3 regions of the Pseudoalteromonas sp. JC28 genome follow, and region 1 is predicted to be linked to each of the others. Evidence: predicted binding sites of a transcription regulator. Region 1 holds the regulator's gene; each other region holds the start of a gene.
The links. The regulator sigma-54, encoded in region 1, starts transcription at its own class of promoters, with help from an activator protein. The targets are predictions, from matches to a motif close to GTTGGCACGNNNNTNGNNT.
Positions count from the first base shown of each region.

Region 2: DS891_RS00675 (flagellar basal body rod protein FlgF) is a predicted target of sigma-54. The motif match lies at 2,798-2,816, and genes of this name have one in related genera.
Region 3: DS891_RS00620 (flagellar assembly protein T N-terminal domain-containing protein) is a predicted target of sigma-54. The motif match lies at 1,624-1,642, and genes of this name have one in related genera.

Region 1 covers NZ_QOKX01000007.1:479,156-483,454, forward strand. The annotation lists gene lptC (LPS export ABC transporter periplasmic protein LptC) at 1-291, shown strand, start outside; gene lptA (lipopolysaccharide transport periplasmic protein LptA) at 281-823, shown strand; gene lptB (LPS export ABC transporter ATP-binding protein) at 823-1,548, shown strand; gene DS891_RS17605 (RNA polymerase factor sigma-54) at 1,595-3,094, shown strand; gene hpf (ribosome hibernation promoting factor) at 3,124-3,411, shown strand; gene ptsN (PTS IIA-like nitrogen regulatory protein PtsN) at 3,413-3,871, shown strand; gene rapZ (RNase adapter RapZ) at 3,864-4,299, shown strand, end outside.
Region 2 covers NZ_QOKX01000001.1:179,672-183,970, reverse strand. The annotation lists gene DS891_RS00690 (flagellar basal body P-ring protein FlgI) at 1-472, opposite strand, end outside; gene flgH (flagellar basal body L-ring protein FlgH) at 492-1,175, opposite strand; gene flgG (flagellar basal-body rod protein FlgG) at 1,192-1,980, opposite strand; gene DS891_RS00675 (flagellar basal body rod protein FlgF) at 1,997-2,761, opposite strand; gene flgE (flagellar hook protein FlgE) at 2,885-4,285, opposite strand.
Region 3 covers NZ_QOKX01000001.1:172,029-176,327, forward strand. The annotation lists tRNA gene DS891_RS00615 (tRNA-Arg) at 209-283, shown strand; gene DS891_RS00620 (flagellar assembly protein T N-terminal domain-containing protein) at 392-1,588, opposite strand; gene DS891_RS00625 (LPP20 family lipoprotein) at 1,793-2,269, shown strand; gene flgN (flagellar protein FlgN) at 2,344-2,772, opposite strand; gene flgM (flagellar biosynthesis anti-sigma factor FlgM) at 2,765-3,088, opposite strand; gene flgA (flagellar basal body P-ring formation chaperone FlgA) at 3,161-3,868, opposite strand; gene DS891_RS00645 (chemotaxis protein CheV) at 4,009-4,299, shown strand, end outside.

The DNA of each region.
Region 1 (4,299 bases):
GGTGAACAGAATTGGCAAATAAGCGCATTAGAAGCAACCCTATACGAAAACAACACCTTGATATTAGAGGGCAATGTGTTGGCAAAGAATTTAACGCCTAACGCCATGATCACGGATATCAATGCCGATAATGTAAGAGTTGAAATTAAGCAAAAATTGATGAAGTCGGAACACCCTGTCGTTATCAACGGTCCTAGTCTTAGGATCACAGGTAAAGGACTGCATGCGGATCTACAAAAGCAAGTGATCGAACTCATCAACCACACAAAGACAATTTATTATGACCAGTAAAATCATTAACAAACTAGTTTTCATCGGCTTGCTTGCAAGTTCTACTCTAGCAATTGCTGCAGAACAAAATGAAGTCATTATTGATGCTGGCCGTCAGCAAGCTCAACTGCAAAGCAACATCGGTATTTTTGAACAGAATGTTGTTATTATTCATGGCAACAGAAAGATAAATGCCGATCGCCTAGAGGTCCACCGTCGCGCGGAACTTGGCATTAACAAGCAACTGCTTGTGGCAACTGGCAGCCCTGCCACTTTTAGCGAACGTCAACCCGATGGCAACTTGCTAGAAGCCAAAGCAAATGAAATCCGTTACGACGTAGCGAAGGGAACCCTAGTGATTTCTGGTGATGCTGAAATCAATCAAACTGGGCAAAAAATCAATGCTCAAGTCATCACCTATGACATTGAAAAGCAATTGATCAGCGCTGAGCGCTCAGACCAAGAAGACTCTCGAGTAAGAACCATCCTTGTTCCTGTTGATGACAAAAAAGACGCTAAAGAGAAAAAAGCGCAGGAAGAAGGTAACAATTAATGAGCGAGCTCAAAGCAACTGGTCTAGCAAAGAGTTATAAGGGTCGTCAGGTCGTCAAAAATGTTGGTTTAAGTGTTCAGGCTGGCAGTATTGTAGGCTTATTAGGACCAAATGGTGCAGGTAAAACCACTACGTTCTACATGATTGTAGGGTTAGTACCAAGCGACAAAGGCTATATTCAGATTGATGACGAAGATATCACTTTGTTACCGATGCACAGCCGCGCACGACTTGGTATTGGCTATCTACCGCAAGAGTCTTCAATCTTTAGAAAACTCACGGTCTATCAAAATTTGATGGCGATTTTAGAAACTCGAAAAGACTTATCTAAAGTTGAAAGAGAAGCTGAACTAAACGAGTTACTGGATGAGTTTAATATTCAACACATTCGCGACTCACAGGGCATGGCATTGTCGGGAGGCGAAAGAAGACGAGTCGAAATTGCTCGCGCTTTAGCCGCAAACCCTAAGTTTATCCTGTTAGATGAACCTTTTGCTGGTGTTGATCCTATTTCGGTGTTAGATATAAAGACAATCATAGAGCACCTAAAAAACCGTGGTATCGGTGTGCTTATCACCGATCATAACGTTAGAGAAACACTGGACGTATGTGAAAAAGCCTACATCGTTTCACATGGTGAGTTAATCGCTGCAGGCACGCCAGAACATGTTTTGGCAGATCAAACCGTAAGAGATGTCTACCTAGGCGAACAATTCAAGCTATAGTTAAGACGTAGTATTAATAACTGTTAAAAAGGATTGTTAGAGATACATGAGGCAATCATTACAGCTGCGCATGGGGCAGCAACTTACAATGACTCCGCAACTGCAACAAGCCATTCGCTTGCTGCAGCTTAGTACATTGGATCTGCAACAAGAAATACAAGAAGCATTAGACAGCAATCCATTGTTGGAAGTGGAAGAAGGTGATAATACTGACGGCGAAAACGCTGACCAACACAGCCAAGAAAAGAGCCGTGCTGACGACAATCAAGATTCAGCCGATGAAACGCAGGTTAGTGACTATGAGATAGACTCAGATACCGCCATGAGCAAAGACACTGTGAGCGATGACCTTGCCATGGATGTCACTTGGGACGAGTATATGAGTGCAGCGCCTGCTGCAAGCTCAGGTCCACTTCCCGATGACGATAATGTTTATCAAGGGGAAACCTCTGAATCTCTCCACGATTATCTCATGTGGCAACTCGAACTGACACCATTTAGTCCAACAGATAGAGCTATTGCGATTGCGATTATTGAAGCGGTCGACCTGTCAGGCATTCTAACACTGTCTTGCGAAGACATTTTAGAAAGCATTAATGACGAGAATAGCGAAGAGCCTATTGAGCTAGATGAAGTCGAAGCCGTACTCAAACGCATTCAGCTTTTTGACCCTGTCGGTATCGCAGCGCGTAGTTTACAAGAATGCTTATGCATTCAGCTAAACCAATTCGCCCCAGATACCCCATGGATTGCCGAAACAAAAATGATCCTGACAGAGCATATCGACTTGCTTGCCAGCCGTGACTATCGAACTTTGGCTAAGAAAACGCGCCTTAAAGAAGCCGATCTCAAAGAGGTCATGACGTTAATACATAGCCTTAACCCAAAGCCTGCGGCAAGCATTATTCATGAAGAGCCTGAATATGTGATCCCTGACGTATCGGTGAAAAAAGTAAAAGGTCGTTGGGTCGTAGAGCTAAATCCTGATGCTATGCCTAAAATAAGAGTAAATGACCATTACGCTGCGATGTCTAGAACGGCGAAATCCAGTACGGATAGTCAGTTTATTCGCTCACATTTACAAGAAGCAAAGTGGTTTATTAAAAGCTTAGAAAGCCGAAATGATACTTTATTAAAAGTTACCAATTGCATTGTGCAACAACAACAGGCATTCTTTGAACATGGCCCCGAAGCAATGCGCCCTATGGTGCTAAATGATGTTGCTGAAATGGTTGAGATGCATGAGTCCACAATTTCCCGTGTGACAACACAAAAATACATGCATACACCTCGGGGAATATTTGAGCTGAAGTATTTCTTCTCTAGCCATGTAAGTACGGAAAATGGAGGTGAGTGCTCTTCTACAGCAATTAGAGCACTTATCAAAAAGCTGATAGCTGCAGAGAATACCGCGAAGCCATTGAGTGACAGCAAAATTGCAGATATCTTAGCTGAGCAAGGAATTAAGGTAGCGAGACGTACGATTGCAAAATATCGTGAATCCCTAGCCATTCCACCGTCAAATCAGCGTAAAAGCTTGATATAAGACGTAAAACCCAAGAAGGAAAAATGCTTATGCAACTAAATCTAACTGGTCGCCATGTAGAAATTACTGACTCATTAAGAGACTATGTCACCAACAAGTTTGCGAAGCTAGAAAGGCACTTTGATCATATCAATAATGTGCATGTGATCCTTGATGTCGAGAAACTAGTACAAAAAGCAGAAGCAACATTACACGTAAACGGCGGCGAGCTATTTGCATCAACAGAGCATCAAGATATGTATGCCGCAATTGATGGCCTTATCGACAAGCTAGATCGTCAAGTTATTAAACACAAAGAGAAGCTCACTCGACACTAAGATGAAATTAAGTGAATTAGTGAACAAGGACTGCAGTAAAGCTGCGGTCCTTTTTAATAGCAAAAAACGTATTTTAGAATACATCAGCGAACTGGCTCATAGCCAAATTCCAAATACCAGTCAGCATGCTATCTTGGACGCCTTAATGGCGCGAGAGAAATTAGGCAGCACAGGGATCGGTAAAGGCATTGCCATTCCCCATGGTCGACTTGAAGGTTTGGATAAAATCCTTGCAATGGTGCTTGTCAGCGAGCAAGGGATCCAGTTTGAAGCCATAGATAAGCAGCCTGTCGATATTTTTGTCGCGTTCATCGTACCTGAAGGTGATAATCAACAACACCTGAAGACCTTAGCGGCGATTGCTGATACACTCAAAGACAAGTCTTTTTGCAAAATGCTTAGGCAAGCAAAAAGTGATGATGAGTTATATGCAGTGATCCAAGGTGAACTTGATGAGTGATGAAGAAAAAGGACTCGAGCTTATCATTATCAGTGGCCGCTCAGGCTCTGGTAAATCTGTAGCGCTTCGAGTATTGGAAGACTTAGGCTACTATTGTGTGGATAACATTCCAGTCAATTTGCTGCCGTCTTTAGTCCGCAGTGTTTCGGACAATTATAATAAAATTGCAGTCAGTATTGATGTTAGAAACTTACCTAAAGAACAGGACGAGTTTAATGACATTCTTGAATACTTACCAGGCTTTGCCAAACCTACCCTGTTTTATTTAGACAGTGACGATCAAACCCTGATAAAGCGCTTCTCAGAAACACGACGTTTGCACCCTCTTTCACTGCATAATCTTCCATTAGATGTTGCGATAAAGAAAGAACGGGAATTGTTAGACGTGCTGATCACTCGCGCCGATTTTCTCATTGATACTACAGGCC
Region 2 (4,299 bases), on a different contig from region 1:
CAACTCGACTCCCGTCGGCACCATCAGCGCCCAAACCACCGACAATCAAGCTACCTTGCGCAATTGCATATACGTTACCATCAACCCCTTTTAGAAAGGTCTGAAGTAAAGTACCGCCTCGTAAACTACCAGCACTACCAATAGATGAAACGGTAACGTCAATGGTTTGGCCGGGCTTAACAAAAGGTGGCAGATCTGCGTGAACCGCAACAGCCGCAACATTTTTAATTTTTGGCTTTAAGCTTGCGGGCATCGTGATCCCAAAGCTATTCAACATCGCTTTAAAGCTTTGCTCGGTAAATCTGGTTTGCTCACCGGTACCAGGCAAGCCCACAACTAGGCCGTAGCCAACCAGTTGGTTTGAACGAACACCTTCAACCATACTGACGTCTTTAACTCGCTCAGCAGAAGCCAAAGAAGAAAAACCAACCAATGTAATGGCCGCACCGATAAGCAAAATATTCTTAAGCATATTGTTCATTTTCAGCACCTTAAAACGGCATCAGCGCGCTCATAAAGAAACTCGTTAACCAACCTGCACTTTGCACTTCTTGTTGGTCACCCTTACCTGAATATTGAATTCTGGCATTTGCCACTCGATTAGACTCAACAGTGTTATCTGCGGTCACATCCTGAGGTCTTACCAACCCTTCTAAGCGAATAAATTCCTCGCCAGTATTGAGGGTTAACCACTTTTCACCGCGGATCACTAAATTACCGTTAGGCAATACTCGGGTTACATTGACCGATATATTCCCGAATAAGCTATTTGACTGATTAGACTTCGAATCACCAGAGAAAGAAGAACTGGATTTAGCACCAAACTGTATTGCTTCTTTTCCGATATTAATGGCATTGCCACCAAGACCAATCACAGGGTCTAAGCTCGAATCACTGGATTTATCCAGCTCAGAATTTGCAGCTTTGGTCGCCTGAGTCGTTTCTCTGAGTACGATGGTAATAATATCGCCGACTCTTAACGCTTTTTTGTCAGCATAAAGATCATTGGAAAACTGCGTATTAAATAATGACCCTGTTGCCACCATTTGGGCTTGATTATCCTCGGGATAGATAGGCGCATAATACGGATCGTCACGCACCACATTTTTATTTTGTGTTGTACTACATCCAGATAATGCAGCGACCGTTACGATGGCTAAATATAATGCACGCATAATACCCCCTACCCAATTACAGCTGTTGATTAATGTAGCTCAGCATCTGATCTACCGTTGAAATCACTTTTGAGTTCATCTCATACACGCGTTGTGTCTCAATTAGATTTACAAGCTCTTCGGTCACATTAACGTTTGACGTTTCAAGTGCGCCTTGCACAATCTTACCTAGCCCTTCAACGCTTGGATTACCTTGTACTGGTGCACCACTTACCGCAGTTTCTGTGTACAAGTTTTGTCCAATCGGTTCAAGACCTGATGGATTAATAAAGTCACTGATCGTCAACTGTCCGATAACAACGTTTTCAGCTTGTCCTGCAACGCGCACCGATACTTCACCATCTTGAGAAATAGTAATTGACTGTGCATCGTCGGGTACGTTCATCTCAGGTAACACAGGAAAACCCGCACCTGAGGTAACAATTCGACCTTCTTCATCCGTCGTGAACTGACCGTTTCTTGAATACGCAGTTGTGCCATCTGGCATCTGAATCTCAAAAAAGCCCGGGCCTTGGATCATCCAATCCAAAGAGTTTTCGGTACTTAACATATTACCTTGAGAAAAGTTCTTTTGGTTGGCGACTACTTTGGCACCTGCACCAAGCATCAAACCAGACGGTAATTCTGTATCTTGAGAACTGCGGCCACCTGGCTGATTGATGTTTTGATATAATAAGTCTTCGAATATCGCCCGACTCTTTTTGTAGCCGACGGTACTGGCGTTCGCCAAGTTGTTCGAAATAACTGAAATATCAGTTTGCTGAGCATCTAAGCCTGTTTTACTTATCCACAATGCCGGATTCATGATCTCTACCTCACTCTTAAACTATGCGTAGGAGCGAAGTGTGTCGCTCATCTATTTCTTCAGCTGTTTTCATCAGCTTAATTTGCATTTCAAATTGTCTTTGATGGTTGATCATATCCACCATCTCATGAACGGGATTGACGTTGGACATCTCTAAGAAGCCACTCATCACTTTTGCGGTTGGTGATATTTCACAAAAGCCACAGATCCCATCTTCTAGCTTATCTTCTTTTGGTCTATAAAGGCCGTCATTGCCTTTTTGCAGCTTACTATTATCTGCTTCAATAATTTTCAGCCGATCAACCACTTCAAGAAAGTTAGCAGGAGCGCCTTGTGGACGCACTTGAATAGAGCCATCGTCACTAAACACCACTTTATCAACGGGGATAGGTAAGACAATAGGTCCACCTTCGCCAATAAGTTGACGCCCATGAGCTGTGACCAACGCACCGTCATTACGAATATTGAGCGTGCCGACTTTGGTGTAAGCTTCTTCACCCGAGGCATCAACAACACTGATCCATGATTTATCATCTACTGCAATATCTAGCTCACGGCCAGTTTCAACGATTGCGCCACCGGTCATATTGGTCCCTGGGCGTTCTTGCATAGCAAAAACCCGTGTAGGTAGCCCTTCACCAAACGCCTGCATTGAGCGCGCTTGAGCAAAATCTGCTTTGAAGCCAGTCGTATTGGCATTAGCAAGGTTATTCGCCTTAAGTGCCACACCGCGTAAGCTCTGCTTAGCGCCTGACATTGCGATATACACCATTTTATCCATGACGATGACCTATAAAATTCAAACTTAGTCTAGTTAATGCAAGCACAGTGCCAAAGTGACGAGATGTTTTTGACGGACATAAAAAAGGCTGCCTTTGTAGCAGCCTTTGGAGGGCATAATATATTATCGGATCTGTAATATATTTTGTTGTAATGTTGAGTTAACCTCAAGCGCTCGAGAGTTCGCTTGGAAGTTACGTTGGGCGCTGATAAGGTCAACTAACTCGTTTGTGAGGTTGACGTTCGATTGCTCTAACGCAGATGAACTAATACCACCGAGAGTACCTGTGTTTGGCTCGCCTGCAAGTGGTTCACCAGAAGATAGGCTCTTCTTCCACTCAGTATTACCAATCGCCTGAAGGCCTTGAGAATTCGGGAAGCGTACTAGCGCGACTTGCCCTAAGAACGTTGAGTCGCCGTTAGTATATGAAGCCACAACTTTACCATCAGTACCAATATCAATACCTGCTAAACGGCCAACGGTCGCACCGTCTTGCTCCAATGCTTTTACTTCAAATCGACCCGATGAATATTGCGTTGGTAGCTTTTGAGCAGTATTTGCTTCATCACGCCAGTTAACAACAATATCATTCGGAAAAGTTGCACCGTTATCAAGCAAGTTTGACATACCGATAGTTGGGTCAACTGCATCTTGAGGTCCAGCAAGACTTAAGGGGTTAAATGTCGAGCCAGTATTGTTGTTAAAAACAAGCGGCGTAGCTGAAGGATCGGCAGCCGTCTGTGATGGAATACCGCTAGCATCGAAACGGAACACACTAACTGGCGTATAAGGAACAGGTGGTGTTGCTGCTGGATCAATTTGCTGCGCATTATGGTTAAAAGGTTTATCGTCCATTGTTGCGTAAGTAGACCACTCATTATCCGCTGTTTTTCTGAAGAATAACTGCAATGTATGTGATTCACCCAACGAGTCATATACCGTTATTGCTGTTCTTGAATTATATGAGGCACGTTGCTCAGGATCAAAAGCAATTGTAGGTGGTTGCGCAGTCGCATCTAGGTTAAACGAGGTATAGATTTGCGATGTTGCACGAGGAGAACCTGATGCATCTGGAATTTGAACGGGTGATGTTGTGCTTAAACTCAAAGACGTGGTATCACCTGTAGATGGATCGACTGGAAAGCCTTGCAAGTAATCACCCTTAGCATTCACGATGAAGTTGTCTTTGTTGAGCTTAAATGCACCCGCTCGAGAATAGGTGAAATCTTGTGATTGAAGAGAATTTGACATGGCAAAATAGCCTTCGCCCTCAATCGCCAAGTCTAGCGAGTTTTGCGTAAACTTTAATGATCCTTGGTGAAACTGCTGTGCAACCATGGTAGTTTGTACACCATCGCCATTTTTCGTTTTGCCAGAGCTAAAAACCGAAGACGCGTAAACATCAGCAAATTCTGCGCGAGACTCTTTAAAACCCGTCGTGTTCACGTTAGCAATGTTATTTGCTGTTACGTCCAAGTCTTTTTGCGCGGCGGCAATACCTGTCAGTGCTATATTGAAACTCATACTCTCACCTCTAA
Region 3 (4,299 bases), on a different contig from region 1:
GTATTCACCTACTGAACCACCTCATTTATTACCGCGAATAAATTGACTATTAATCTTTAAAAGTTCATTAAGATCAGTATACTAAAGTGAAGTCACTGAGATGCAGTACAACAGAGAATCAACAATTCTCGACTTTCATTGGTATTAAGTACCGCAGATCCCGCTAGTGAAGGTCAAAAAAAGCGATCGTTATCTGACTTTAGAGATTGTCCCCATAGTTTAATGGATAAAACAAGGCCCTCCTAAGGCTTAGATGTAGGTTCGATTCCTACTGGGGACGCCATTGGTATCACTTTTGCGTGGAATTACCAAAGTAAATGGGCGGCGGAAGCATGATGTAGAGTGTGTAAAGTCGTCGAAAATCTTGTCTGCGTCATAGGTAGTCTTAACCTTACAGTTCAAACTCATTTTCATTTTCTATTTGAATTTCAACCAAATCATTAATTTGCACATTGTGAAGTGGGCGATTACTGATATTTACCGCAATGGCGTTTTGCGCATTCACCTGGATCACTTGCAGTTTATTAATGGTTTTAATTTGATGCATAAATATTTTACCATCGACATTAGTCAGCGGATTACTATGCGCTACGTTAAGGATCTGGCCATTCTCTAAGCCATGCATGCGGCCCAAATTAATAACGACTTGTTCATCATCGATATGTAGGATTTTGCCGTTGGTTGGTAAGCAGGCTACCGCTGCGTTTAAATCAGTTGCGATTTGTATCAGCGTGGTTTGGATCTCATCAGCATAATCTGTCTGCCAAAAGCGCTCACTGTACACATCAATTAATTTGGTCTTCTTAAACGGCCACACGCCTTGAGTGGCATATTGCTTTTGCCACACCCTTTCATGAGAAAGTGCATCAAACAGCGCAAAGTCTACCTTGAAGCTTCTTAAATATTTATCACTTTGCCAAAATGCGAAGTCGCTATTAAGTTTATCGACACCAGCAATATCAGTAATTTGACTCAGTAATACAAATTGGCTGTTCGTATTTGCCGTAATGGTCTCGATTAGCTGTTCATTATAATCAAACCGCTGGCTGAAAAAGCGGTTAACGTCTATGGTCTGTGCGAAATAGGGAACAGGTTCTAAGCTCAACTTTTGTTCAGACATTGTCTGGTATAGGCGCTCGCTCACCGCTTTATTTATGTCAAAAATTTGACCTAGTGTTGCTTGGTGTTTATTTTTTAACTGACTTTGTGTGACTGCAACCTGTTTGTCGTAAGCACTAGTAGGGCACTGAGCACTCTGTGGGGTAATATCGATATGTAATGTCACCTGCCATGAGTCACCAACTTTTGCTTCAGCAATTACGTTGGCACTTTGGATTTCAGCATTTGAGCGGATCTTAAGTTGATCTTGGGTGAGCACACCATCGGTGACGGTTTGCACACTACTCACCGAAGCGCCAGAAAACAGCAAAGCTTGTGTGATGGCGTCATTTACCGCCTTTCTTTTGGCTTTTTGATGGTCGCCATTTTTAACGTCAGCCATGCCGGTAACTTCAAACCATTCAGCATAAGCTGGATGAACCAAGGTGATACACAACAGTGATAGACTGGTCGCGAATTGCTTTTTCATGTTTAAATGCCCAGATCAAAAACTACTCTTCAACTCAGCAATACCTGTGCCAAATTTTGGCAAGGTTCGTGCATAATCATACATTATGAAAGTTAATTTTATTTCTTGCCAATACTCAATGAAACCACAACAACCCTTGCGAGACCAAGATGTTGGGGAAGTGCTTAATTTTGATTGGTATATATTGTAGCGGAGTGGGGTGAAATGCGTATCACTAATTCTATCAGTTCAGTTGTTATGGTTTGTTCGCTAGCAGGGCTCAGCGGCTGTTCAAGCCTCGTTGATAAGCATATTGAATATGAAACAGTGCAACCGGAAACTTTTCCTGTTTTACGGGCTGTGGGGTACGCTCCTTTGAGTGCTCAGCCGGGTAAAACTGAGGGTGAGAAGCAGCTAATGGCCATTAAAGTGTCAAAATTAGAAGCCTATCGTGAATTGGCTGAGCAACTGTATGGCCAGAATTTGACATCCACTATTACGGTAAAAGGAGCGGTTGCGCAAAACGACGGTCTTAAGAGCCAAGTAAATGGACTTGTTCGTGGGGCTAAGGTGCTGAAAAGTTACGCAGTTGGTGATACTTACGCGACGGAGTTAGAGCTTGATATGAAACGCGTTTATGATTTGTATATTACTCAAGTCAAGCCGCAGAAAATTAAGAAGATATCTTATAGCTTTAAGTAAGCACTCATCACATATCGCTTACTTAATGCGCTTCACTTCGATTGTTCTTCAATACTAAAATACGACAGGCGTGGCTACGCCTTTAGGTTACGTACCAATTCACTATCGCTACTTTTCACGCTGCCATCTTGACCATATGTAATCGAAGTTGGTGCGCCAATTAAGATCCCTTTTAGTTCACGTGTGCTTACATTAGCCTGATGAGCCGTTTTAGCATTGATTTCATTTTTGGTCTGACACTCACTGAGTAGTGCTCGCACTTTAGCAACGAGCGGGGCTACTTCACTGTTTTCAAAGACGTGAGACTCAGTTTTTGACAATTCATTGTCGAGCTTTTGCAGTTTTGAAATGAGAGTTAGCTTTTCACGAGCGATTTCTTTTAAGTTGTCGCCACGCCGAGACGCGAGCTCGTCAAGCTCACGAGCCAGAAGCTGGGTCATCGCTTCTAGCGTCGAGATTTGTTCTGAAAGTTTGTGGTGGCAGAGCCGAACCAAATCATCCATATATTTCGAACTCAAATGCAGCTATGTTTTTGGCTAGTTTTTCCGCGTCAACTTGATACTTGCCTTCTGCAATCGCTTTTTTCAGTTCTTCGACTTTCTTGTCGTCAAAGCCTGATGACTGCTGCGCTTTTTCGTTGACCGTTTTCAGCTGTTGCGCTTGTGGAGTCAGGCTCACTGAATCCGCAGCTGCTTTCGGTGTAGCTGGTGATTTAACTGACGCACTATTAGCATCATTTCTTTGCAATTCAGCCTTCTGTTGCTTAACATTATTAGCAACGGATGTAGACTGATTCTGACCGTTAACTTGATTAACCATGATTGTAGACCCAATAAAATTATACTCTCAGCCTTGTTATCGGCGTTTAATAGTATTACTTTAGCAAATTTTTTATAAATTCACCTCTACTGTTTCCACTTCTATTACTCTAGCACGTAAGGTTTTGCCAGAGCGAGCGTTTTTAATATTAATAAGTTCACCACGGTTGCCATCTTGCTGCGCTTCTCCTTGAGTTTTGATCACAAGCCCACCTGATTTAGCAATAATCGTCACCGTATCGCCTTTGCAGACCATACAAATATGAGCCTGAGTAAAGGCTTGACCTTCTCTGATATTACGTTTGCTTCTACTGCCTATTAGTATCGACTTATCTTCTATATAGGAAACCCTACGAAAACGTTTCGGCTGATACTCTATTTTTACATCGTCATCCTGAATAACACGGCCTTTTTCTAACATGGTCGCGCTAACTAAAATAGGGAAGAGGTGATCGATACGCACGTGGACGTATTGAGTCCAGCTGAGGGTATCGTTGCATCTAATTTGTACTGTCACTTGAGTGTCAAAAGGCGGAGTCATTGCTGTACTATATTGCAACGGCGATTGACAATCCCTTGCTGGAATTCTTGAATCAAGTGGTATAGCAGTTAGTGATAGCTGGCTGTCGGGATCTTGCTCTACATTTGGTTCAACAAATTCTATTGCGCTTTGTACTAAAGTTTTGTTGTCATATTGCTGACAATAACCATAGTCAACGCCTATAAAATAAGCGAACAAACAAAAAAACTGAATGTAATGGGTTTTTTTTAACAAACTCATGATGTTTCGACTATGCTTATGGGGTGAAACAAGGTATAAAGATTCTGCTTTAATAACTGCACCTAATCAAGGGTGGTAAACCATATCAGAGTCGAAGCAAAGATCGTTCCGATTAGCGGTTTATACAGTAGGAGATTGAAATGGCAGGTATTTTAGACTCGGTTAACCAACGTACACAGCTGGTTGGACAAAACCGTCTCGAGCTATTACTTTTTCGACTTCAAGGTCGACAGCGCTTCGGCATTAACGTTTTCAAAGTCCGAGAAGTGCTTCAATGTCCAGCATTGACAAGCATGCCCAAGTCAAACCCTTTGATTCGAGGGGTTGCTCATATTCGAGGCCAAACAATATCCGTAATTGACATGTCACTTGCGGTTGGTGGGCCTCCTATTCAAGATATTCGCAATTGTTTTATTGTAATTGCGGAATAC